Regions from separate parts of the Micromonospora sp. NPDC005979 genome, predicted to be linked through region 4. Evidence: riboswitches for the same ligand, from Rfam matches in the RefSeq annotation. Region 4 holds a riboswitch; each other region holds the start of a gene.
What was found. A riboswitch is a leader RNA that binds a small molecule or an ion and turns the genes downstream of it on or off. The one in region 4 is predicted to bind cyclic di-AMP.
Positions count from the first base shown of each region.

Region 1: it holds a riboswitch for cyclic di-AMP, as region 4 does, so the genes downstream of both, ABZ272_RS19705 (hypothetical protein) here and ABZ272_RS04595 (NlpC/P60 family protein) in region 4, are expected to answer to the same signal.
Region 2: it holds a riboswitch for cyclic di-AMP, as region 4 does, so the genes downstream of both, ABZ272_RS14055 (C39 family peptidase) here and ABZ272_RS04595 (NlpC/P60 family protein) in region 4, are expected to answer to the same signal.
Region 3: it holds a riboswitch for cyclic di-AMP, as region 4 does, so the genes downstream of both, ABZ272_RS08045 (hypothetical protein) here and ABZ272_RS04595 (NlpC/P60 family protein) in region 4, are expected to answer to the same signal.

Region 1 is NZ_JBEXUR010000011.1:132,419-135,577, forward strand. Features, by position in the region: gene ABZ272_RS19705 (hypothetical protein) at 10-1,032, opposite strand; cyclic di-AMP (ydaO/yuaA leader) riboswitch at 1,086-1,217, opposite strand; gene ABZ272_RS19710 (cation diffusion facilitator family transporter) at 1,330-2,247, opposite strand; gene ABZ272_RS19715 (AAA family ATPase) at 2,355-3,159, opposite strand, start outside.
Region 2 is NZ_JBEXUR010000007.1:133,903-137,061, forward strand. Features, by position in the region: gene ABZ272_RS14050 (alpha/beta hydrolase) at 1-478, opposite strand, end outside; gene ABZ272_RS14055 (C39 family peptidase) at 613-1,464, opposite strand; cyclic di-AMP (ydaO/yuaA leader) riboswitch at 1,710-1,850, opposite strand; gene ABZ272_RS14060 (hypothetical protein) at 2,136-2,906, opposite strand; gene ABZ272_RS14065 (hypothetical protein) at 3,025-3,159, opposite strand, start outside.
Region 3 is NZ_JBEXUR010000003.1:407,013-410,171, forward strand. Features, by position in the region: gene ABZ272_RS08040 (YibE/F family protein) at 1-901, shown strand, start outside; cyclic di-AMP (ydaO/yuaA leader) riboswitch at 1,068-1,199, shown strand; gene ABZ272_RS08045 (hypothetical protein) at 1,203-2,225, shown strand; gene ABZ272_RS08050 (carbonic anhydrase) at 2,285-2,992, opposite strand; gene ABZ272_RS08055 (MarR family winged helix-turn-helix transcriptional regulator) at 3,154-3,159, shown strand, end outside.
Region 4 is NZ_JBEXUR010000002.1:292,634-295,792, reverse strand. Features, by position in the region: gene ABZ272_RS04600 (peptidoglycan recognition family protein) at 1-1,240, opposite strand, end outside; cyclic di-AMP (ydaO/yuaA leader) riboswitch at 1,477-1,612, shown strand; gene ABZ272_RS04595 (NlpC/P60 family protein) at 1,625-2,665, shown strand; gene dcd (dCTP deaminase) at 2,737-3,159, opposite strand, start outside.

The DNA.
Region 1 (3,159 bases), on a different contig from region 4:
CCTCGGCGGTCAGTACACCGACAGATGCACGTGGTTGGTGTGGTCGCTGGAGGGGTCGCCGTTCCCCCCGCTGTACGACTTCCAGCCGCTGCTGGGTAGCCAGATCTGCTTGAACCAGATCACGTAGAGCACCGCGAGCCGGTCGGCGTTGCGGATGAAGTACGCGGCCAGGTTGTTGCCGTACGTCTTGTCGCCGCCGCTGGCGATCCCGCCGAAGCCACCCTTCTGCGCGGCGAAGTCGCAGGCCCGGCCCTTGGGGTGCTCGCCCGAGCCGCCGTTGCGGTGACAGGAGACGTACCGGGTGAAGCCGGCGGCCTTGGCCTGGTTGAGCGCGTGCAGGGTGCGGGGGGTGATGCAGCCGCTGGCCGGGGTGGGGTCGTTGATGCTGCACGACTCGGACGGCCAGGAGCCGTCGGAGTTGCGGGGGGCGGGTTGAGCGTTGGCGGTGGAGGTGCCACGGTTGGAGCCGGTGTCGGCGGCGGCGGTGGCGCGTGCCTTGTCGTTGGCGACGGTCAGGGCCCGCTCGGCCTGCTCCTTGCGCTTGGCCATCACCTCGACCTGCTTACGCTGCTCCCGGATCTCGCCGTCGAGGGCGACGCGGGTGCGGTTCGCCTCGTCCCGGGTGGCGTGCAGGTCGCGCAGCACCCGGTCCTCGTTGGCGGCCACCACGTCGAGGGTGGCCGCCCGGTCCATGAACCCCTCGGGGGTGTTGCTGTTGAGCAGGGCCGAGACGGTGCTGAGTCGGCCGGTGCGGTACGCGACGCCGGCGATCTCGCCGACCTTGCCGTTGCGTACGGTCATCTCGGCCTCGGTGGTCTTGAGCTTGACCGCGAGCTGCTGCTGCCGCTGGACCGAGGTGTCCAGCGCGCGCTTCGCGTCCAGGTAGCCCTTGCTGGCCGCCTCGAGCTGGGCCCGTAGCGCCGGGGTGCCGCCCTCCTCGTCGCCGTCGGGAGCGGCGGCGGCCCGCAGGCCGCCGGGGGCAGCGGCGGTGGCGGCGCCGACCGGAAGCGCGACGCCGAGGGTGACCATCATGACGATCAGTGCCGCAAGTCGGGCGGCGGGTGGGCGTGCTGGTGCCACTACGCATGTCCTTCCGTCAGCCGCCGACCGGGTTAGCTGACGGGTTCGGGACGGAAGATCCCTACCGCTGACGCGGATGCACCCCAGGAACATGGTTCCCCGGTTCGCCCTGTCGGGCGATTAGGCGACGGCCGCCACCGGCGCCGGGAGGCGCCGCCGGGTGGTGGCCGGGACAGAGCCTACCGGTGCTGGTGGGGTCTGTGCAGCCGTTGTGACGGAAGGTGCTTACGCGGTCACGATGGATGACGGTCACCACTCGACGGAACCGCAGGCGCCCGGGGCGGCGCCGGGTTCGGTCTGCAGCGTGGCGTGCTCGATGCGGAAGTCGTCCCGCAGGGCGGTACGCGCCGCGGTGAGCACCGCGCCGACCTCCGCGCCGGGCGCCATGGTCAGGTGCGCGGAGGCCACCTCCATGCCCGAGGTGAGCGTCCAGACGTGCAGGTCGTGCACCTCGACCACGCCGGGCACCGCGGCCAGTCGGTCGTGCACGGCGGTGACCTGGAGGTGTTCCGGGGCGGCCTGCACGAGGATGCGGACGGCGGCCCGCCCCAGCCGCCAGGTGCGCGGCAGGATGAACACGCCGATCCCGACCGCGACCAGCGGATCGGCCCACCACCAGTCGGTGACGGCGATCAGCAGCGCGGCGCCGATCACGCCGAGCGAGCCGAGCAGGTCGCCCAGCACCTCCAGGTAGGCACCCCGGAGGTTGATGCTCTCCCGGGCGCCGGCGCGCAGCAGCCCGAAGGCGACCACGTTCGCGAGCAGGCCGAGGATGGCCACCGTGAGCATCGGACCGCTGAGCACCTGGTGTGGGTCGCCGAACCGGCCGATCGCCTCGATCACCACGTAGATCGCCACGCCGGAGAGCAGGACGGCGTTGGCCAGCGCGGCGAGCACTTCGAGGCGGTAGAGCCCGAAGGTGCGTTGCGGGTCGCCGGTGGCCCGCCGCGTGGCGGTGATCGCGGCGAGCGCCATCCCGATGCCGAGCACGTCGGTGAACATGTGCCCGGCGTCGGAGAGCAGGGCCAGTGAGCCGGTGTGGAAGGCGGTCACCGCCTCGACCACCATCAGGGCAGCGAGCAGTCCGAAGGCCGCCCAGAGCCGTCCCCGATGCTGGTGGGCGGCGTTGGCGACCGACCCGTGGTGGTGGTCATGTCCTGCTCCCACGGAACCCACCCTCCGACGCCGCCCGGGACCCGGTCAAATGTATGCTCACATCGCTATGTGTGCAAGTGTAGGGCGCGGGCCGCCCACGGGCGATGCCAACGCGACGGTCAGCCGGTCGGGTCGACGGTGGTGAGCCGCTGGGTGGCGCGGGAGAGCGCCACGTAGAGCGTGCGTACGCCGGAGCCCGGATCGGCCCGGATCTCGCTGGGGGCGACCAGCACGACTCCGTCGTACTCCATGCCCTTGGCCTCCAGGCTGGTCACCACCTGCAAGCGCGTCGCGCCGAGCGCGTCGAGCCAACCGGCGACCTCGTCGCGGCGGGTGACCGGCGTGATCACCCCGACCGTGCCGTCGACCTCGCCCAGCAGGCCGGTGGCCGCCTGCACGGCGGCGGCCTGGAGCCCGGCGGGCGGCACCACCAGCTCGACCGGGTCGACGCCGGTGGAGCGGACGGCCCTCGGCAGGGGCAGGTCCGGGTAGAGCCGGCGGATCTCCGCCGCCGCCACCGCGAAGATCTCCGCCGAGTTGCGGTAGTTGGTGGTGAGCGTGAACTCGTGCCGTTTGCGCCGGCCCAGCGCCTGGTCGCGGGAGCGGGTCAGCTCCTCGGGGTCACCGGTCCAGGCGGTCTGCGCCGGGTCGCCCACCACCGTCCACGAGGCCAGCCGCCCACGCCGACCGATCATCCGCCACTGCATCGGCGAGACGTCCTGCGCCTCGTCGACCACCACGTGCGCGTACTCCCGGTAGTCCTCCGGCCGCTCCCGGGCCGCCGCGCGGGCGGCCCGCTGCCGGTCGGCCGCGGTGCTCAGCTCACGAACGCCGCCCGCGAGCTGGAACGGGTCGCGCCGGGCCCGCGCCGGTTTCACCGGCTTGCCGAGCAGCGCGTCCAGCTCGTCGAGCAGCGCCACGTCC
Region 2 (3,159 bases), on a different contig from region 4:
TCGGGTGGTCCGGGAGGACCAGACCGGTGAGGCCGGCGACCCGCAGATACCGGCGGGCGGCCTCGGTGCGGCTGGTGAACCAGCCCACCGGGCGGGCGGCGAGGTCCGCGGCGCGGGCCAGCTCGGCCGGCGCCCAGACGGCCTTGATGCCCAAGCCCACCACCGCGTCCACCGGCAGGCCGGCGGCGCGGGCCGCCAGCGCCAGGCCGACCACGCCACCGAGCGAGTGCCCGAGCACGACGATCCGGTCGTCGGAGGCCAGGCCCTGCGCGACCCGCTGGGCGAAACCCTCGAAGGAGTACGACGACAGCGGCGCCGACCAACCGTGACCGGCGAGATCGGGCGCCAGCCACCGGCCGGGCCAGTGGTGCTCCAGAAGTGGTGCCCAGGGCAGCCACACGTCACCCGTCGCCCCCATGCCGTGCAGCAGCAACAGGATCGGCTCACGGTCGGCTTGACCACCCGATTCATCCACCACGGCCGCAGTCTCCCACGGTTCGCGGCCCGGTACGAGAGCCGTTCACCCGCGTCGCGCCCCGACCCGGGAACGCCGCGGGCGCCGGCCCCTCGTGGGAGACGGCGCCCGCGGCGTCGTGGGGTGTCGCGCGTTGGTCAGGCGGAGTAACCCCGGGTGGCGATCCAGTTCGCCAGGTCGATCGTGGTGATCCAGTAGGCGGGGTCGGCGGCGTTCGCCGAGTCGGCGATCCGCACGGTACGGCCGTTGTCCTTGTAGCCGACGACGGCGATGTAGTGCCCACCGCCGTACGAGTGGTAGCCGCCCTCGGTGTCGATGGCGTCGCCGACGACGTTGGCCACCACGCCCCGGCCGTCGGTGATGGCCTTGACCACGTCGGCCTGAAGACGGTCCATCTGGGCCGGGCTGGGCGTGCCCGCGAACATGCGGGTGCGGTACGGGGAGCCCTTCACCTCGGCGTTGAGCACCCGGGTGGTGTCCTCGGCCGAGTTGGTGCCCATCTCGGTGGTGCCCAGCTCGGGGCCGAGCTCCTCCTGGGTGCGATCGATGCCGCTGGCGCTGAGCGCGTTGCGGGTGGCCGCCGGGCCGCAGTTGTAGTAGGTGTTCTGCGCCTCGTAGTCGTAGTCGAGCACCTTCGTCGCGGGCGGCTTCGGCGGCGTCGGCTTCCGGGTGACGTCCGGGTTGCTCGTGGCCTTCGCGGCGGGGGACGCGGCGCTGGTGGCCGGAGCGGCGGTGCTCGGGGCGGCGGTGCTCGGTGCGACGCTCGCCGACGGGGCCGCGGACCGGAGTTCGCCACGGGAGGCGACGGTGTCACTGCGCATCTCGGCGACCGTGGTCGGGGTGCGCGAGCCGGCCGGGGCGTCGTCGGCGCCGGCGACCAGGGCGCCGGCGGTGGTGGCGATCGCGAGGGCCGCGGCGGAGGCGGCGACGATCTGGTACGGGCGCTCGGTCGCGAGGCGACGGAGCTGGCGCTTCAGGGTGTGCTTCACGAGGTCCTCCACGGTTCACAGGGAGAGCGGCACACCGGGGCCCGACCGGCATCCGGGCAGGCGTCAGCGCGCGGGCGGTGACCCGCGGGTGATGAGCCGCTCAGGGGAACGCCCGGCGCGGCCGGGCGGGAAGTGCGGTGACCCGGGGGGTCAGCTCACCGTCACGAGGCGGATGAGCGGGGACACCGCGTCGCCGTGGAGGCGGAGGAACAACAAGGGGGTCGAGGGGTGCTGCACGAGGATGGAACTCCTTCCGTCACCGCCTACCGGGTTAGCTGACGGATTCGGGCGGGAAGATCGCCCTACCGCGGGCCGTGGCTCGCGGATTCACCCCGGACTTACTGTGGGTCCCCGGTTCGTTGATCACGATTGAGCGGGTCGGCGCGGCGTCGCCTCCTGCGATCGGTAACCGCACCGGACGGGACGACAGTACTGGCCGGTGCGCACTCTGCCAAGCCGCGCCCACCTGCGTAAACATCGATTGGCCCAGCAATTTCTGCGCGTTTTGCCGCTGACGTGACTCGATGGGACAACGGGTTCCACCGGCACCCGTGGGCGACAACCGGACAGGTGGCCGGCAACGCCGCCACAATCGCGGGCACAATGGCCGCCGATGATGCCGGCCGCCCGATTTCCACCGCCGGTGACCCGCCTCACATAACAGATCGGGCTCAACCGGCCCGGGCCGGACGCCAGCGTGCCACGAGGGCCGTACCCGACGGCCGCGTCGCGGTGCGCCGGGAGAGCGCCGGGCTCGGCCGGCACCGTGCCGCCGCCACGTACGCCTCCTCGGCGAGGACGCGCGCCGACTCGGCGGCAACCTCGGCGTCCCGCCAGGACGACCGTTCCCGCTCGGCGGCCGTCCGGTGCTCGGCCAGCCTGATGTCACGGATCGCCCGGATGAGCAGCGTCTCCTGCTCGACCGGGTGCCGGCGGGGGTCCCAGCCGCGCCGATGCCCGAACACGTCGCCGAGCTGAGCCATGGTCAACTCCCCCCGCCAGTGCGCCGCCATGGCGGCGCGGTGCAGATAGCGCTCCCGGGCCGCGTACTCGGCGGGGGTGTGCGGGGTACGCGGTGTCGGCAACGCCCCGGCACCGGCGACCCGACGGGCAGCGGTGTCCGCCTCGTCGTACGCCGTCCAGGCCCGCTGCGCCTCGTCCTGAGCGACCAGCCAGTCAGCGCGTCGCCGCCGGGCGGTCCGCGCCGCCCGGGCGGCGGCCACAGCCACCTCCTCGGCGTACCGGCGCAGGTCGGCCATCTCGGCGACGGCCATCTCGCGGGCGGTGGGTGTCGGCGGCGTGGGGTCGGCCGCGGGCGAGTCCCGCTCCGGACGGGCCACCAGGACGGCGAGGACCGTCAGCGCCAGGAGGAACAGGGCCGACCAGATGGCGGCGGCCTGGGGCACCTCGGTCAGGAACTGGTAGAAGACGACGGTTTCCATGATCGACACCTCGGCATGAGCACGTAAGCGATGGGATGCCGCACGGGCGGGTGCGGGCGGTGTGTCGTCAGGTGTGGTGACGGCGCTCGGCCCGGCGGCGCCGCCGGTGACTGACCCGCTAGGCCGGTGGGGCGCGGGGGGCCCGGGTGGCCGAGCCGGCGGCTCGCGGCGGCCGCTCCGATCCCGTGCGCGCCGAGGTCACGCCCGCCAGTGGGCGGGGCAGCGCTTCCGAACCACCGTGCCGGGCGGGCTG
Region 3 (3,159 bases), on a different contig from region 4:
CGCCGCCGCCATCGTCGCGTTCGGCCGGTGGCGGGGTCTGGCCGCGCTCGCCGGCCTGGCCGCCAGCTTCGCCATCCTGCTCACCTTCGTGTTGCCGGCCATCGGCGCGGGCCGGTCACCGCTGCTGGTGGCGGTGGTCGGCGCGGCCCTGATCATGTTCGTGGTGCTCTACCTGACACACGGAGTGACCGCGCAGACCTCCGTCGCGGTCCTCGGCACCCTGGGCAGTCTGGTGCTCACCGGCGTCCTCGCGACCATCGCCACCGCCGCCACCCGGCTCACCGGCTTCGGCAGCGAGGACGCCACCACGCTCTCGATGTTCCAGGCGGATGTGGACCTGCGCGGCCTGCTGCTCGCCGGGATCATCATCGGCTCACTCGGGGTACTCGACGACGTGACCGTCACCCAGGCCGCCACCGTCACCGAGCTGGCCAACGCCAACCCCGGGCTGGGTCGGCGACAGCTCTACCGGGCCGCCACCCGGGTCGGCCGGGCGCACATCGCCTCCACGGTCAACACCATCGTGCTGGCGTACGCGGGCGCGTCACTGCCGCTGCTGCTCCTGCTCACCGCCGACTCGCGTCCCGTCGGGCAGATCCTGACCAGCGAGTTCCTCGCCCAGGAGATCGTCCGCAGCGCGGTCGCCACGCTCGGCCTGATCGCCGCCGTACCCCTCACCACCGGGCTGGCGGCGGTGGTGACCGCGGCCGGATCGACGGCCCCGGCCGACGCGGACGCCCCGCCACCGCGCCCCCGCGCGGACCGTACGGAGGCGCTTGCCGCCCTCAGTTCCCCGCCTGCGGGTCGGGCCGACGGGCCCGATCCGCAGCGGAGCACACCCCCATCCACCGCCACCACCGGGTGGCCAGAGCCGAACAGGAGCACGGATACGGCATGGTGACACTCCTCAGCGTGACCGGATCGGGCACCCGCCCTGAGAACCGCGTCACTGGTCACTCAACGCCATGGCGAAATGACGCTTTTAGTCGGCATCAGGACGTAGCTCAGGCGGTGGACTCTCGGGTAACCTCGCTGCCGGTCACCGACGAAGGCGCGCAGCGGCGCCTGCGGTGCCACCGCCCAATCGCCAACCGGCGAGCCGGGGACCCAGGTACCTGGGGTGAATCCGCGACAGCGGTAGGGGCCACTTCCGCCCCGAACCCGTCAGCTAACCCGGTCGGCGGTCGACGGAAGGGAAGATTGTGACGGCACCCCTACGCCGCTGGTTGACACCTGTGGTGGCCGTGTTCGCTGCGCTGACCGTGCTCGCCGGACCCCTCCCGGCCCACGCCGCCCCGACGACCCCCACCCCGTCCGGGCACGAGGAGGACGGCGACGAGCCCAAGCTGCTCACCGACGTCATCGAGCAGACCAACCGGGACTACGTGGCGGCCAAGTCCAAACTGGACAAGTCCAAGAAGCGGCAGCTCGAACTGGCGGCCGAGGTCGACCGGGCGAAGGCCGACCTCGCCGCGCTGGCCCCGCAGGTCGCGCAGATCGCCGCTCAGTCGTACCGGACCGGACGGGTCGGCGCGATCGCGATGCTGCTGGAGGCCGACGCCCCGGACTCGTTCGTCCAGCGGGCCGCGGCGCTCGACGAGATGAACATGGTCAACGAGAAGAAGCTCGCCGAGGTCAACGCCGTGAAGTCCCGCGCCGAGCAGGCCAAGCTGGCCCTCGACGCCGAGGTCCGGGAGCAGCAGAAGCAGACCGCGCTGATGGCGAAGGACAAGCGCGACGCGGACAAGGCGCTCGCGCTGGTCGGCGGCAAGGGCTTCACCGGCGGCCTGGTGGACGCCACCTCCCCGGTCGCCCGGATCGGCCCGGGTCGCACCGCCGACGGCGACTGGAAGGCGCAGTCGTGCAGCGAGGACGACCCCACCACCTCCGGCTGCGTCACGCCGCGCACGCTGCACGCGTACAAGGAGGTCAAGCGGGCCGGATTCAACCGGTTCGTGGGCTGCCACCGCAACGGCGGACCGTACGAGCACCCGAAGGGCCGCGCCTGTGACTGGTCGTTGCAGAAGAGCGGCTTCAGCCCGTGGCACAACGACGACACCCGGATGTACGGCAACAACGTGGCCGCGTTCCTCATCCGCAACGCCGACCGGCTCGGCATCTACTACGTGATCTGGAACCGGCAGATCTGGTTCCCGGCGACCGGCTGGAAGTCGTACAGCGGGCCGTCGAACCACACCGACCACGTACACATGTCGTTGCTCTGATTCGACGTTCAGCAGTTCGAGGGCCGTCCCGCGTCGAGCGGGGCGGCCCTCGTCGCGGGTCAGGCGGCGGTGGTGGCCGCCGAGTCGTCCGAGGCGTCGCCGGCCGGTACGGACGTCACGGGTCGTACTGCCCCGGCGGCGAGCCGGTACGACATCCCCACCACCGCGCACCGCCCCCGCGCCACCTCGTCGGCCAGCACGGGCGACTGCCCGAGCAGCGTCTCGACGGTCTGCGCGATGTGGATGTCGACGATGCCGTCGATGTCGTGCACGCCCTCGGCCGCGGCTCGTCGCAGGCTGGGCAGCACCGCGTCGACCACCGCTGGGAGATGTCCCGGGGGCGCGACGCCGGTGGCCGCCGATTCGCGGGCCGCCTGCACGGCGCCGCAGGAGTCGTGGCCGAGCACCACCACCAGCGGGGCACCGAGGACGGCCACCGCGTACTCGACGCTGCCCAGCACCTCGGGCCCGGTGGTGTGGCCGGCGGTCCGAACGACGAAGAGGTCACCCAGCCCTCGGTCGAAGATGATCTCGGCGGCCAGCCGCGAGTCGGAGCAGCCGACGATCACCGCGAAGGGGTGCTGCCCGTCCGCCACGGCGGCCCGGTGCCCGGCATCCTGGTTGGGGTGGCGCGGCTCTCCGGCGACGAAGCGACGGTTGCCGGAGACCAGCTCGGCGTACGCTCGGGCCGGCTCGGTCGAGACCGGCGCCTGCTCGACGGTCCGCTGGGTGCCCGGCTGCCCGCCGGGCGTACCGGAACGGCTCATCCCCGCACCTCGTCTCCACGCGTTTGACCTGCTCAACGGCCTTTTCAAACCGGGCCGGCGGCGGGCGCTGGCTCGCGCTCAACGGTCACACGCACGGCAAGATGCGTCAAGATATGCGTGATTTAGATTTCATACGTTGACCCGGAAAGGCGGCCCCCACGATGGCG
Region 4 (3,159 bases):
TCCAGTCCCAGTAGGGTCCCGGGTCCCAGTGCATCCCGCGGACCGTCGACGCGGTCGTGCCGGGCACGTTGTCGTGCCCGATGATGTGCTGGCGGTCCAGCGGGATGCCCAGCCGCAGCGCGAGGTGCCGCACGAGCTTCGCCGAGGTCCGGTACATCGCCTCCGTGTACCAGGTGCCCTGCGCGGCGAAGCCCTCGTGTTCCAACCCGATCGACTTGGCGTTGACGTACCAGTTGCCGGCGTGCCAGGCGACATCCTTGGTCTTGACGTGCTGGGCGATGTGGCCGTCCACCGAGCGCAGCGAGTAGTGCCAGCTCACGTAGGTCGGGTCCTGGACGAGCTGCAGGGTGGTCGCCCAACTCGCCTCGGTGTCGTGGATGACGATGTACTCGATCTTCTGCCGGGCGGGCCGGTCGGACAGGTCGTGGTTGCCGTAGTCGCCGTCGCCGAACGCCGCGTAGGGTGCCGGGATCCACTCACAGGACACGGTGCTCGGGCACTCCAACCCGTCCGGGCGGGCGAGCCGGCGCAGTCCCAGTCGGTCCAGCCAGGTCCGCTCAGGGCGTACCGCCCGGGCCGGCAGCGTGACCCGCTGGCCGTCGTCGGTCACCCGCGTCTCGCCGGCGCCGATCGTGGTGAAGACCTCGTCGGCGAAGGCCGCCGCGGCATCGGCGCTGTCCGCGCCGGCATAGCGGGCCACCGCGCCGTACCAGGTGGCCGGGTCGGTGCCGACTCCGACCGGGGCGCCGACCTCCCGTTGGTACGCGGCCAGCAGCGCCGCCCCACCCCGGAGGTTCGTCGTCGGGTCGGTACGCAGCGCCTCGGTGGTGGCGCCGGTGAGCGCGGCGGCGGCGTCCACGGTCTGCAGCGCGGCGCTGGGCGGCGCGTCCCCGGTGGCGGGCGCCGGTGCGAGAGCACGACGGGACTCGTCGCCGCGCGGATCCTCTCCCGGGGCGTCGTGGTGACCGCGCCCGGGTAGGGCGGCCACGTGCCGGGCATCGGTCAGGTGCATCGGGCCGTAGCCGCCGCTGGTGCTCGGCGTGCCGGCGTTGCTGTCCCAGCGGGACTCCAGGTAGGAGACGCCGAGCAGTACGTCGATGGGTACGCCGTACTCGGTCGCTGCGGCGGCGTACTGCTGCTGGCGGTCGGCGGCAGGGGCCGCGGTGGCCGGGCCGGAGGGCAGCGGTACGGCCGCCGTGGCGGTGACGAGCGCGACGGCGAGCAGGGTCGGACGTTTCATCGAACCCCCTACATGTGAACTGGTGTCGGTTGCGGTCACCTTCGCCCTGCCCGGGAGTCCGCGTCAATACCTTTCCATGTTTCGAAACGTGCGGTAAGAAATCTTCACATCGGTTCGATGGCCCGCGGCAATCAGTACGGAGTGTCACGGCCGCACGGGTTGCGGATCGGTAACGGCCGTCTCTACTCTGGTCATTCGTCGGCCCGGTAGCAGGTCTGCCCACCCCGGGCGGTAACGGACCGACACCGCCGAGTCGCTCGCGAGCGAGCCGGGGACCCAGGTTCCTCGGGGTGAATCCGCAGTTCCTGCGGTAGGGCGCCCACTTCCCGCCCGAACCCGTCAGCTAACCCGGTAGGCGGTCAGGAAGAAGGAGTACGGAACCCGGTGGCCCTCCAAGCCCCGCGGCCGTCGTCCGGACGGTCGGCTCCGGCCGACCCGCCGTCGACCGTGCCGCGTCCACGCTGGTCCCGCTTCACCACCGCTCTCGCCGCCCTGGTCGGCGTCGCCGTCGTCCTGACCGGCAGCGCCACGGTGGCCCACGCCGATCCGTCCGTCGCCGAGATCGAACGCCAGATCGACGACGACTGGAACAAGCTCGAACCGATCATCGAGCGGCACAACGCCACCCGTGCCGACCTGACCCTCAAGCGCAAGCAGGCCGACGCGCTCGCCGCCCGCATCGCGCCGCTGGAGCGCCAGGTCGACGCCGCGATGGACAAGGTCAGCGCGCTGGCCGTCCGCGCGTACATGGGTGAGAACCTGTCGACCGTCAACACGATGCTCGGCAGCCGGTCGCCCAGCGAGATGGTCGGTCAGCTCGAAATGCTCGACCGCTTCGCCCACAACCAGCAGGAGGACGTCCGCCAGGTCGCCGACCTGCGCAACGAGCTGGCCCGGCAGAAGGCGCCGCTGGACGAGATGGTGGTCCAGCTGACCCGCACCGAGGCCCAGTTGGCTGCGAAGAAGAAGCAGATCAACGAGGAGATCGACCGGCTGCAGAAGCTGCGCCTCAAGGTGTACGGCAGCGGCGGCGGCGGTCCGCTGCGTCCCGCGCCCTGCCCGGCCAGCTACCCGGGTGGCGGTGCCGGTATCGCGGTCAAGTTCGCCTGCGCCCAGATCGGCAAGCCGTACGTGTGGGGCACCGAGGGACCGAACTCGTACGACTGCTCCGGGCTGATGCTGGCGGCATGGGCGAAGGCCGGTGTGTCGCTGCCGCACAACGCCGCCGCGCAGAGCCGGGTGACCAAGAACGTCAGCAAGGGCGACCTGCGCCCCGGTGACCTGGTCTTCTACTACAGCGACATCCACCACGTCGGGATGTACGTCGGCGACGGCTGGGTGGTGCACGCCTCCCAGGCCGGTGTGCCCGTCAAGATGAAGAAGGTCGACGACGGGCCCATCCACAGCTACGGCCGCCCCGGCTGACGTGTAAGGAAGGGCACCCTTCTAACGCTTCAGGTATAGAAAGGTGCCCTTCCTAACATCGGAGGGGCCGATCAGCGCGTCGGCCAGGCACGCCAGTTCTGCCAGGAGCGGCTGGGCGTCGGGCCTCGCTGGCCCTGGTAACGCGACCCGTAGACCACCGAGCCGTACGGGTGCTCGGCCGGCGACGAGAGCCGGAAGATGCAGAGCTGCCCGATCTTCATGCCCGGCCAGAGGGTGATCGGCAGGTTCGCCACGTTGGACAGCTCCAGCGTGACGTGCCCGGAGAAGCCCGGATCGATGAACCCGGCGGTGGAGTGGGTGAGCAGGCCGAGGCGGCCCAGTGAGCTCTTGCCCTCCAGCCGGCCGGCGAGCTGGTCGCCGAGCGAGATCACTTCCAGCGTCGAGGCGAGCACGAACTCTCCCGGGTGCAGCACGAACGGCTCACCGTCGGGCACCTCGACCACCGAGGTCAGGTCGTCCTGCTGCATGGCCGG